Regions from separate parts of the Neobacillus sp. OS1-32 genome, predicted to be linked through region 2. Evidence: predicted binding sites of a transcription regulator. Region 2 holds the regulator's gene; each other region holds the start of a gene.
What was found. The regulator CtsR, encoded in region 2, represses protease genes until heat stress. The targets are predictions, from matches to a motif close to ATGGTCAATAAAGGTCAAACA.
Positions count from the first base shown of each region.

Region 1: the regulator CtsR is predicted to act here: its motif matches at 1,866-1,886, upstream of clpB (ATP-dependent chaperone ClpB).
Region 3: the regulator CtsR is predicted to act here: its motif matches at 1,934-1,954, upstream of clpP (ATP-dependent Clp endopeptidase proteolytic subunit ClpP).
Region 4: the regulator CtsR is predicted to act here: its motif matches at 1,712-1,732, upstream of RCG24_RS09180 (ATP-dependent Clp protease ATP-binding subunit).

Region 1 is NZ_CP133263.1:1,924,130-1,927,342, reverse strand. Features, by position in the region: gene glp (molybdopterin molybdotransferase MoeA) at 1-68, shown strand, start outside; gene mobB (molybdopterin-guanine dinucleotide biosynthesis protein B) at 56-595, shown strand; gene RCG24_RS09760 (Crp/Fnr family transcriptional regulator) at 659-1,354, opposite strand; gene RCG24_RS09755 (YjzC family protein) at 1,608-1,787, shown strand; gene clpB (ATP-dependent chaperone ClpB) at 1,898-3,213, shown strand, end outside.
Region 2 is NZ_CP133263.1:3,221,996-3,225,208, forward strand. Features, by position in the region: gene RCG24_RS16065 (protein-arginine kinase McsB) at 1-333, opposite strand, end outside; gene RCG24_RS16070 (protein-arginine kinase activator protein McsA) at 335-883, opposite strand; gene RCG24_RS16075 (CtsR family transcriptional regulator) at 968-1,429, opposite strand; rRNA gene rrf (5S ribosomal RNA) at 1,624-1,740, opposite strand; rRNA gene RCG24_RS16085 (23S ribosomal RNA) at 1,966-3,213, opposite strand, start outside.
Region 3 is NZ_CP133263.1:4,042,569-4,045,781, forward strand. Features, by position in the region: gene whiA (DNA-binding protein WhiA) at 1-774, shown strand, start outside; gene RCG24_RS19775 (HPr family phosphocarrier protein) at 827-1,084, shown strand; gene clpP (ATP-dependent Clp endopeptidase proteolytic subunit ClpP) at 1,275-1,877, opposite strand; tRNA gene RCG24_RS19785 (tRNA-Arg) at 2,083-2,154, shown strand; gene rpoN (RNA polymerase factor sigma-54) at 2,331-3,213, shown strand, end outside.
Region 4 is NZ_CP133263.1:1,810,565-1,813,777, reverse strand. Features, by position in the region: gene RCG24_RS09180 (ATP-dependent Clp protease ATP-binding subunit) at 1-1,652, opposite strand, end outside; gene RCG24_RS09175 (YkvI family membrane protein) at 1,830-2,885, shown strand; gene RCG24_RS09170 (CPBP family intramembrane glutamic endopeptidase) at 2,913-3,213, opposite strand, start outside.

The DNA of each region.
Region 1 (3,213 bases), 1.3 Mb from region 2:
TTACCGCGGGCAGTGAAGTTACGGTACTCTTGCTTGAAGATCAGACTGGTAGTGAATGGCCTTGGTAAATGCTGTTGTTTTTCAAGTTGTTGGGTTTCAAAATAGCGGGAAAACAACGTTTATTAGGAAATTAATAGAAACTCTAGCTAATAATGGAGTAAAAACAGCAGTCATCAAACATCACGGTCATGGCGGAAAACCGGATGTCCTGGAACACAAGGATTCCAGTAAACATGTCAGTGCCGGTGCTGTAGCAGCGATCGCAGCTGGTGATGGCCGCTTGCTTCTTCAAGCAGAAGGACAGGAATTAAGTTTGCCAGAGCAAATACAACTGTTAGATTTCTTCCACCCCGATTTGATTTTGATTGAAGGTCATAAGTTTTCGGGATATCCGAAGGTGGTATTACTAAAAGAAATCGGCGATGTCGATTTATTGCATAGGTTGACAAACATTAAGGCGGTCATATACTGGCAGGAAGAAATAAAGGATTTGGTCAAAGGATGGTTCGATCTTCCATGCTTTTCCATAAATGATCGATCTGCCGAACAATTTATTGTCGAGAGATGTACCGATGCTGTACATAAGAATAAGTAGCAGAATACTAAATCAGGTAAAGGAAAAAATCGGCCACTCGGGCCGATTTTTTATATAAAAAGGTTAATCAATCTTACAAATTTCTACTGGGCAATCCTCACAGTCAACTTCTTGTTTTAAATACTCTACATCGTGAACTGTAATCGTACCCTTTGCAATCGAGATAATTTCATGTTTTTTCAAATCACTGAGCAGCCGGTTTACTACCTCCCTCGAGGTACCGCAGAAATTGGCTAATTCCTGATTCGTCAACGGCAAGTCAATGACTATCCCATTGCTGGCAGTGATTCCATAGCTGTTGCAAAGACGTATTAAGGTTGAGTATAAGGCCCCTTTTTTTCCGTACAAAACAAGATCACGAAACTTTGTTTGTGTTTTTCGCGATTGCAGGCTCATCCATTGGATGAATTCAAAAGAAAGGGGAAGATCCTCTGATAATTTTTTCTCGAGTTCCTCTCTCATAATAACCGCTACTTCACCACTCTCGGCGACACGAGCACTTAATAAATACCGCGGCGAAGAAGAGAACAAGTTTAACTCGCCGATAAAATCACCATGGCTGCACATTCTTAAAGTAAGCTCCCGGCCATCGGGGATAATTTTACTCAGTTGAAGGACACCGCTTTGGACAATAAATAGTTCCTCAGCATGACTTCCCTCCCGGAATAAGAAGTCCCCTTTTTTCATTTTTTTAACGTAGTGAACCAGTTCAAAAAGACGTGAGAGTGTAACTGGAATTTCATTGATTGACTGCTGCATAATTTTAACCACCTTTACAGGTACGAATCAGGCCTGAAAATGAAACTGTTCGGTGAAATTAACATGATATTACCATAAGTATATTGTTTACAAGGAATAAATAGCAATAATTGTAGAATAAATTCATATAATCTTCATAAAAAGTATTTCTTAGGAAATAATGTCGATTCGTTAGTCAAATTGAAAGAAATTCCTTTATTGGACCGATATTAAAAGGTAATACTACAAATGTTAATAATAAGGAGGGATGAAAATGGGACAAAATCGACAATTTAAACCGGGAGACAAGGCACCGAATAACGGTGTCTATATTGAAGTCGGAGATACAGGGAGCAATGTGATTAACCCTAAAAAAATAAAGCTTAAAGCCGGAGATCCATTTCCAGAAAACTCAAATGATGAGAGGGTTTGGACCTATCAAAGGAAACCATGATAGAAAAAGATAAAGTCATCCCAAAATGGATGGCTTTATCTTTTACTTTTAATGGAGGATTTTCTATAATAAAGTTAATAGGTCAAAAAAGGTCAAAGGATGTGAAAAATGTGGATATAAACCGGATGACAGAGCGGCTGCAACAAGGGATTATGGACGCACAGACATTAGCAATTAAAAAGAATCACCAAGAAATTGATGAGGCCCATTTATTCTTGTGCTTAATCGATCAAGAGGATAGCTTGATTTCCATGATATTGGAACGAACTGGAGTCCCTTCGCAAGAAGTGAAGGAACGTTTATTAAAGTCACTAGCGAAAAAGCCTGAAGTTAGCGGGAGTGGAGCTGAGCAGGGAAAACTTTATATCACTAATAAAATGCAAAAGTTATTGGTTAATGCTGAGGAATTTGCCAAAAATTTCTCCGATGAGTATATTTCCGTCGAACATATTCTGTTAGCTGCTGTTAATGCAAGTGAATCCGAATTAAAAAAAATCATCCAATCCTATGGCCGTTCTGCCGAAGACATTCTCAAAACAATAAAAGAGATAAGGGGGAATCAAAGGGTGACATCACAAAATCCGGAATCTGGATACGATGCGTTGAAAAAGTACGGAAGGGATCTTGTCGCAGAGGTAAAGGCGGGTAAGCTGGATCCGGTGATCGGCAGGGATGCGGAAATCCGTAATGTGATTCGAATTTTATCACGGAAGACAAAAAATAATCCTGTGTTAATCGGTGAACCTGGCGTTGGAAAAACGGCCATTGTCGAGGGCTTGGCGCAAAGAATTGTTAGAAAAGATGTACCTGAAGGATTAAAAGATAAAACCATTTTTGCGCTTGATATGAGTTCACTCATTGCCGGTGCAAAGTTTAGAGGGGAATTTGAAGAAAGGTTAAAAGCTGTTTTAAATGAAATTAAAAAAAGCGAAGGGCAAATATTGTTGTTCATTGATGAAATTCATACAATTGTTGGCGCCGGACGAACAGACGGGGCAATGGATGCCGGAAATATGCTAAAGCCGATGCTCGCTCGTGGTGAGCTGCATTGTATTGGTGCCACAACGCTGGATGAACATCGAAAATATATTGAAAAAGACCCGGCATTAGAGCGGAGATTTCAACAGGTATTAGTCCAAGAACCGACGGTGGAAGATACAATCTCGATTTTAAGGGGCTTAAAGGAACGATTTGAGGTGCATCATGGGGTAAAAATTCATGACCATGCCTTAGTCGCAGCGGCAACTTTATCTGACCGTTATATCAGCGATCGCTTTTTACCGGATAAAGCCATCGACCTCGTTGATGAAGCATGTGCGATGATCCGTACCGAGATTGATTCGATGCCGACAGAGTTGGATGAAGTAACACGCCGGGTGATGCAGTTGGAAATTGAAGAAGCGGCCTTAAAAAAGGAACAAGATGA
Region 2 (3,213 bases):
TTCGGTTAATAATACTGCTCCGTATGGTGAATCCTCAGCCAGCTGCGGACTGATTAAATGTTTTTCAACTAAAACTCTTTTTTGAAGCGGCTGCATGTCTTCTATTTTTAATAGCTCCATTTGGCCAAACTTTTGCAAGCCGGAATTTTGCAAGAGCTGTTCCATCTCGGAAATCACCTGTTGTGCCTCTTGATGGGAAAATAATGTTGGAAATTTATATTGTTCAAAATTGCGGGCTAGGCGAATCCGTGTAGTGAGGACGATATCGGAATCTGGCCCTTCCTCGCTCATCCATGAACTAACCGCTTGATTTAAGAAATGCTCGAGCGACACATTATTTCCCTCCCTCGTAACCACTGGTCAATTTCTTCTCTATGCTACGAATTTCATCGCGAATCTTTGCTGCTGTTTCAAATTCCTCCAGCGAAATACATTTTTGCAGTCCTTCCTTTAACTCTTCTAGTTGTTTGCGCAGATGTAAATCGCCGCCAATTCTTTTTGGAATTTTCCCGTTATGTGTCCAGTTGCCACTATGAAGCCTTCTTAATACAGGCTGTAACTGGTCTTTAAAGGTTTCATAACAGTGGGAACAGCCAAACCGGCCCAGTTTTAAAAATTGCGGGAATGTCATTGAACAGTTTTCACAATGAAGGAGTTCCTCCTGTTGAAATGGACTTTGGCTTGGCTTTTGAAAAGTGGGGTCAATTTTTAATAATCCTGCTAATAAGTTATTAAAATCAAAGCCCGACTGTCCATTAAACATCAATATTTCACCTTTTTCTTGGGCACATACTTCACAAAGATTTACCTCTGTTTTTTCACCATTAACAATTTTTGTAAAGTGAAATGCCGCAGGCCTTTGATGACACTCTTGACAAATCATAATTTCACCTCTCCTAACGCTTGACTTTTTCTTGTAATCATTAGGAATAAAACCCTGTTTAAATTAGGAAATACTGCTATATTACTATTTATATTTCAAAGTCGTAAGCATGGCTCTTAGCATTCTTGCTCTTAGTTCATCACGATACGGAAGATCAATATATAGAACAGAACGGTCCATCACGCTTAACATTATTTTTGCTTCCCGATCCGTTATGATGTCCTCGTCAATTAACCTTCCTATAACATCTTCTGCACTCGCTTGACTAATCCTGCTTTGAAAAAGTGACAATAAATGGTCAATTAAATCAGCTGAATCGTGGGATTCCACTTTCATGATACGGATATATCCCCCGCCACCACGTTTACTTTCGACAATATAGCCCCTCTCGATTGTAAATCGGGTATTGATAACGTAATTTATTTGTGACGGTACACACTGGAATTTATCAGCTATTTCACTTCTCTTTATCTCCACATGGTCCGCTTCACTCAACTCTAAAACCCGCTTTAAATATTGCTCAATAATATCGGAGATGTTCCTCATCTTCGCACCCCCACTTCGATCTGACTTTGACTATATTTGACATTAATTATACTTAATTTTTTCCTAAGATGCAACGAATCACTACACTATGATTTTCTCCAAATCTTATAGGAACAAAACATAAAATATATGAGAAAATATTACTAATTTAACAAAACAAAAAAGACAACCTATGCAGATTGTCTTTTTTGTTTGCCCGGCAGCGTCCTACTCTCACAGGGGCGCGTGCCCCAACTACCATCGGCGCTGAGAAGCTTAACTTCCGTGTTCGGTATGGGAACGGGTGTGACCTTCTCGCCATCACCGCCGGACTATTCAATTGAGGTTCATTCCCTCAAAACTAGATAATATAGAAGAAGTGTAAGAACGAGTTCGCTTATATTAATTGTCCAGCTCCAGCGTCCAGCAACTAGTGTCTTTCGGTCTTTTCCCTCCGATAAGTCAACATCGAATCGTTTCACTCTTCGTGTTTCCTTTATCTCAGTCAAAGCCCTCCAAGCCATACGTTGCTAAGCGGACGCTTCCGCTTTTCGATTTTGGTTAAGTCCTCGATCGATTAGTATCAGTCAGCTCCACGTGTCACCACGCTTCCACCTCTGACCTATCAACCTGATCATCTTTCAGGGATCTTACTAGCTTAAAGCTATGGGAAATCTCATCTCGAGGGGGGCTTCATGCTTAGATGCTTTCAGCACTTATCCCGTCCGCACATAGCTACCCAGCGATGCCTTTGGCAAGACAACTGGTACACCAGCGGTGCGTCCATCCCGGTCCTCTCGTACTAAGGACAGCTCCTCTCAAATTTCCTGCGCCCACGACGGATAGGGACCGAACTGTCTCACGACGTTCTGAACCCAGCTCGCGTACCGCTTTAATGGGCGAACAGCCCAACCCTTGGGACCGACTACAGCCCCAGGATGCGATGAGCCGACATCGAGGTGCCAAACCTCCCCGTCGATGTGGACTCTTGGGGGAGATAAGCCTGTTATCCCCAGGGTAGCTTTTATCCGTTGAGCGATGGCCCTTCCATGCGGAACCACCGGATCACTAAGCCCGACTTTCGTCCCTGCTCGACTTGTAGGTCTCGCAGTCAAGCTCCCTTGTGCCTTTACACTCTGCGAATGATTTCCAACCATTCTGAGGGAACCTTTGGGCGCCTCCGTTACTCTTTGGGAGGCGACCGCCCCAGTCAAACTGCCCACCTGACACTGTCTCCCACCCCGATTGAGGGGTGCGGGTTAGAATTTCAATACAGCCAGGGTAGTATCCCACCGACGCCTCCACCGAAGCTGGCGCTCCGGTTTCTCAGGCTCCTACCTATCCTGTACAAGCTGTACCAAAATTCAATATCAGGCTACAGTAAAGCTCCATGGGGTCTTTCCGTCCTGTCGCGGGTAACCTGCATCTTCACAGGTACTATAATTTCACCGAGTCTCTCGTTGAGACAGTGCCCAGATCGTTACGCCTTTCGTGCGGGTCAGAACTTACCTGACAAGGAATTTCGCTACCTTAGGACCGTTATAGTTACGGCCGCCGTTTACTGGGGCTTCGATTCAGAGCTTCGCGTGAGCTAACCCCTCCTCTTAACCTTCCAGCACCGGGCAGGCGTCAGCCCCTATACTTCGCCTTGCGGCTTTGCAGAGACCTGTGTTTTTGCTAAACAGTCGCCTGGGCCTATTCACTGCGGCTTTTCAGGGCTTTGACACCCTAAAAAGCACCCCTTCTCCCGAAGTTACGGGGTCATTTTGCCGAGTTCCTTAACGAGAGTTCTCTCGCTCACCTTA
Region 3 (3,213 bases), 820 kb from region 2:
AAAAGATACGACGTCCAAGTTGAATTGCTGGTACGAAAGAAAATGCGCTTGAAAAAGAATAATGTCTACATTGTCCGCTTAATGCAACAAGCAAGAGAAATTTTGGAAGATACGATGATCTTAGGTGAAGGCTTTACATTTATTCATGACATCTCACCTGAACTTGTAAAGAAGAAATGCTGCAGGCGTTCCTATTTGCGCGGTGCTTTTCTGGCTGGGGGTTCAGTGAATAATCCGGAAACATCATCCTATCATTTGGAAATTTCCTCCCTTTACAAGGAACATAATGATTCTTTATGTGAATTGATGAATTCCTTTAGGCTCAACAGTAAGACACTCGAGCGGAAAAAGGGCTTTATTACGTACTTAAAGGAAGCGGAGAAAATTACCGAGTTCTTAAACATTATTGGTGCACATAATGCCTTACTCCGTTTTGAGGATATCAGGATCGTCAGAGACATGCGTAATTCTGTTAACCGGCTGGTAAATTGTGAAACCGCTAACCTCAATAAGACGATCGGGGCGTCAATTAGGCAGGTCGAAAATATCCGTTATATTGATCAAACCGTAGGTCTGCAGATTTTGCCCGATAAGCTGCGGGAAATTGCTGAGCTTCGCCTGCAATATACCGATGTTACGCTGAAAGAACTGGGCGAGCTGGTGACGGGAGGGGCAATTAGCAAATCCGGAATCAATCATCGCTTAAGGAAAATTGATGAGATTGCCGAAAAGCTGCGTGCCGGGGATCTGCCCACGAAGGATAAACAGATTTAAGTTTGTGAAAAAATAAACAAGAATAGAGAGAATTTGAGGAGGAATTTGGATTATGTTAGAGAAACAAGTGGAAGTAAAACTGAAAACGGGGCTACAAGCGCGGCCGGCAGCTCTGTTTGTGCAGGAAGCCAATCATTTCTCGGCTGATATTTTTTTAGAAAAGGATGGCAAAAGGGTGAATGCCAAAAGTATTATGGGGCTAATGAGCCTGGCAGTCGGTTCCGGTGTCGAAATTACGATCATTGCTGACGGGGAAGACGAAGAGACTGCGATTCAAACGTTAACTGATTTTATCGAAAAGGATCACTAAACATAAACAAGCGGGCTGGCCAATGGGTTAGCCCTTTTTATTGTAAAAAAGAACAACCAACAGGTTAACGCTGGTTGTTCTTTGAAAATTGTCTAGCACCACAAGGAAAGCTTCGTCAGCATTGGCATCGCACGAAGGAAAAGCGATGGCTTTTTCGAGGGGCTAACCAAGGCGCTTGCGCTTTTTGTTTTTATTTATCTTTTTTGTCCAAGATATTGCGGGAAATGATGTTGTCAATCAAACCGTATTCCTTTGCTCTCTCAGCTGTCATGAAGTTATCGCGGTCAGTATCGCGCTGAATCACTTCAATCGGCTGACCGGTGCGTTCGGCTAAAATACCGTTTAATTTTTCGCGCAAGAAAAGGATGCGTTTAGCAGCAATTTCGATTTCCGTTGCCTGCCCTTGGGCACCGCCTAAAGGTTGGTGAATCATGACTTCGGCATTTGGTAAGGCAAACCGTTTTCCTTTTTCACCAGCTGCCAGCAAAAATGCTCCCATGGAGGCCGCCATCCCAATGCAGACCGTCGATACGTCCGGCTTAATATACTGCATCGTATCATAAATGGCCATACCGGCAGTGATACTGCCGCCTGGGCTGTTAATATAAAGGGTAATATCTTTTTCTGGGTTTTCCGCTTCCAGGAATAGCAGTTGTGCGACAATACTATTGGCGACGTTATCATCGATGGCACTTCCAAGCATGATGATCCGGTCTTTTAACAGACGGGAATAAATATCATACGCTCTTTCACCGCGATTTGTTTGTTCAATGACTGTAGGAATTAGATTCATTTTTCTTTCCTCCTTTAATTAAAAGGCTTAAAACTATGTATTGTTATCATACACTAATGGTCAATAAAGGTCAAACAATATACCCTTCATTTTTTTCGCCATCTTTCCTTCAATCAGCTTAACCAATTAGGCTGCAATTTAAAACAAAATTTGCACTTGCAAAGTGAAGCAAAGTGACTTATAATATGTAAGTCGCTAATATTAAGCCCTCGTGGTGTAACGGATAACACGCAAGATTCCGGTTCTTGTACTGGGGGTTCGATTCCCTCCGAGGGCGCTAGGGTACACTCAAGGAAACCTTCTTATCTGTGTGATAGGAGGTTTTTTCTTTTAATAAGCGATTTTTTGTTATTTGTATTTTCTGACAATTGAAAACAAAAATTGAAGATTGAACAATTTTCCATACACCAAAGCTCTTGTTTCATGTAAAATAACCTTAAGGAGGGGAGTGTTATGAATTTAAAAGCAGGTTTATGGCAGCAGCAAACACTGAAGCTCACAATGACTCAAGAGTTGTCACAGGCAATTGCTTTGTTGCAATATTCTACGCAAGAGCTGACGGAGTTTTTGGAGAATAAGGCACTTGAAAATCCTTTAATCCAAATTGACCAAGTGAATGTGCAGCCGATGAATCCCCTAATAGACCGAAATCGTCGGAAGCATCAAAAAGTGGAAAAGGACTGGATTGAACAAATTGCTGCCAAACCATTTTCACTAGAAGAACAATTAATATCGCAACTTAATATAAAAGCGTTATCAGATGACCAATTACGCGTGATTCGCCATTTAATTTATAACTTGGATGAAAACGGTTACTTTACCGGAGATTTGGCTGAAATTGCAGTAAAGCTGCAAGTAAACCAAGAATTGGTTGAAGCTTGCTTGATGATGATTCAGTCGCTGGAACCGATTGGAATTGGAGCACGAAATCTGCAAGAATGCTTGCTTATCCAAGTGGAATATGAATATCCCGATAATGAACTGGCCAAGAAAATCATTTCCGATTATTTTGTCCCCTTTGCGGAAAAGAAATGGAAGCAAATTGCCAAGGAACTGCAGGTAACGCTAAAGGATATCCAGGATGTTTTTGATGAAATTCAACTATTGGATCCAAAGCCGGGTGCTGTATTGGGGAGTGAAACTTCCGCTTATATCATTCCGGACGTGATTGTCGAACAAACTCCTGAAGGCTTAACGGTTCGAATGTTCGACGATATGCTCCCGAAAATCAGCTTTAATCAGCAGTACTATAACCAATTTAAGAATCAGGATCAGCAGGTTAACCGCTTCTTACAAGATAAGGTTCAGGATTATCAATGGATTCAGAAAAGCATTG
Region 4 (3,213 bases), 1.4 Mb from region 2:
TCGAGAATTTGCAGAAACATATGCTGTACATCCGGATGTGCCTTTTCAATTTCATCCAACAAAATGATGCTATAAGGATTTCGGCGCACCTTTTCAGTCAATTGTCCTGCTTCTTCATGGCCTACATAACCTGGAGGGGAACCGATTAATTTGGATACGCTGTGTTTTTCCATGTATTCGCTCATATCGAGGCGAATCATCGAATCCTTTGTGCCAAATAGTTCTTCCGCCAGCGTTTTGGTTAACTCGGTTTTACCAACCCCTGTAGGACCGACAAAGAGGAAGGATCCGATTGGACGGTTTTTCGCCTTTAAACCGGCACGGCTGCGGCGGATTGCCTTGGCTATTTTTTGGACCGCTTTTTCCTGGCCAATAACCTTTTTGTTGAGATTGTCTTCCAGCTGTTTCATTTTAAGCTGTTCATCCTGTTGTAGTTTGCCAACCGGAATACCGGTTTTTTCTTCAACGATTTCTTGAATATGGGAAACTGTGACAACAGGTCTTTCAGAACTGGAATCATGATTTAATGCTTTTTCTAATTTTGCTTCTTCATCACGAAGTTTTGCTGCTTTTTCATAGTTTTCTTGTTTGAGGGCTGCTTCTTTTTCTTTAGCAATCTCTTTTAAGCGTCCTTCAATTTGGTCTTTACTATGATAATCAGATGTTAAATTTAATTTAGAGCCGGCTTCATCCAATAGATCGATTGCCTTATCCGGTAAGTATCGGTCTTGAATATAGCGTTGTGATAGCATGACACAGGCTCGGATTGCTTCATCTGTGTAGCTGACTTCATGATAATCCTCATATTTTTTCTGGATCCCTTTTAAAATCTCAATTGCTGCTTCGATGCTTGGTTCTTGGACTTGGATCGGTTGGAAGCGGCGCTCTAATGCAGCATCCTTTTCAATCTGACGGTATTCCTTTAATGTTGTTGCGCCGACTACTTGCAGCTCGCCGCGAGCAAGAGCCGGTTTTAAGATATTTCCGGCATCCATTGAACCCTCGGCTGAACCGGCACCTACGAGCAAGTGAATTTCATCAATGAACAGAATAATATTTTTTCGTTCTTTTAACTCCGAAATCAGCTGCTTCATCCGTTCTTCAAATTGTCCACGGATGCCGGTATTGGCAACAAGTGAAGCAACATCGAGTAAATAAATTTCTTTATTTTGCAGCTTGACCGGAACGTTACCTTCAGCAATTTTTAAGGCAAGGCCTTCGGCAATCGCGGTTTTCCCGACACCGGGTTCACCGATTAAGACCGGATTATTTTTATTTCGGCGATTTAAGATTTCAATCACCCGTTTTACTTCTTCATCTCGGCCAATGACCGGGTCGATTAGACCCGCTTTAGCCATTTGCGTCAAGTTTTGACCAAAGTGATCGATAAAACCACCGCCATGTTGCGGCGCTCTCGTGTCTGTTTCTGGAATAAATTTACTATTCATATCTTGGCTTAGTGGAGCAAAGTTAAAAATATTTTCGAATGGAAAGCCTTCAAATGGATTCATTTTCATGCCAAAACCTGCTCCTAATGCTTGACGTTCTTTTACATAACATTCATGACAAAGTTTCATATTTTTTTGTTGTCCATTTACATTAATAGTTAATTGTACATTTGCTTGATTTTGTTTGCATTTTTGACAAAGCATATAAAATAACCTCCTCGTTATTTTGACTTTGACTATATTTGACCTTACGACTTTAGTATACTCTGACCTTTTTTGACTTTCAAGTTATTTGTCTTAAGAAAATGTTAACAGAAAAGGAAAAATGTCCGTCATTGTTTGTCCCTTTATTCATATATTTGATGTTAAGGGGGAGATGGTGTGAAGGCTAATAGAAACTGGAGTCAAGCCTTTCAAATAGCGGCAGTTTATATTGGAACTGTTGTTGGAGCAGGTTTTGCCACAGGAAAAGAAATTGTGGAATTTTTTTCGCGATTTGGATTCTTTGGCTTTATTAGTATATTAATGAGCGGTTACTTATTTATCATGATTGGTTCAAAACTGATGCGTATGGCGGCGCAAATTGAAGCAAAATCTTACCAGGAATTTAATGAGCATCTGTTCGGAAAATGGCCAAGCAGAATCATCAATTTTTCGATGCTTTTTATGCTCCTGGGTGTTAGTGCGGTAATGCTGGCCGGTGCTGGTGCAGTATTTGAAGAACAGCTGGGTTTGCCGAAAAACGTCGGTGTATTCATAACGATTTTTCTGTCCTATGTTGTCATGCTTATCGGTACGAAAGGACTATTTGCGGTAAACACATTTGTTGTTCCGATTATGATCAGTTTCAGCCTGATTTTAATGTTTTTATCAGTTCGCATGCCGAATTTTATTGAGCAATTTTTATTCATCCCGCATGCAGCAGATGGTTGGAAAAGTGTCATCGCTCCTTTTTCCTATACCGCCTTAAATCTTGGATTGGCACAAGCTGTGTTAGTTCCGGTGGCAACAGAGGTCAAGGATGATTGGACGATTAAATGGGGAGGAATTCTTGGCGGTTTGGGCTTAACAGTTATTTTAATTGCCAGTCATTTTACCTTAATTATGCTTCCAAATTTGGAGTTGTATGAGATTCCAATGGCGATTATTATGAAGAACCTGGCCCCATTTTTTTATTGGATTTTTATTCTAGTTATATATGGGGAGATTTTTACTTCGGTCATCGGGAACATTTTTGGTCTTGATCGTCAATTAAAACAATATATTGAAATCCCTACGATGATGTCAGTTACAGCTATTTTTGCTGTTTCCTACCTGATTAGTCTGGTTAATTATGGGACACTCCTTTCCCATTTGTACCCGTTATTTGGCTATATTTGTATGTCCATTTTTATCTTATTGTGGATAAAACCGTTTGAACCAAGTTTTAAAAAATAAAAAACAGCTGTTTGTGCAGCTGTTTTTTTAGAAAGGGAAAATGATAAAGATCAAGATATCAAAAACAATGTGAGAAACAATAACCAACGGCATGCTTTTTTTCCAAAAATACAGACTGCCCCAAGCAATCCCTGAAATGAGCGAGGTGATAATTAATAAAAATGAGCCAGAATAAATATTGACGGATGCATATAAACATGCCCCTAAAAGGATACTGGCAGCAGGTTTTAAATAGAGCATCAACCGTTTTTGGATGAAGCCGCGCCAAAATAGTTCTTCCCCTGGCGCAGCAACCAAAATTAGGGCAAGGTATTGCCAAAAATAAGAT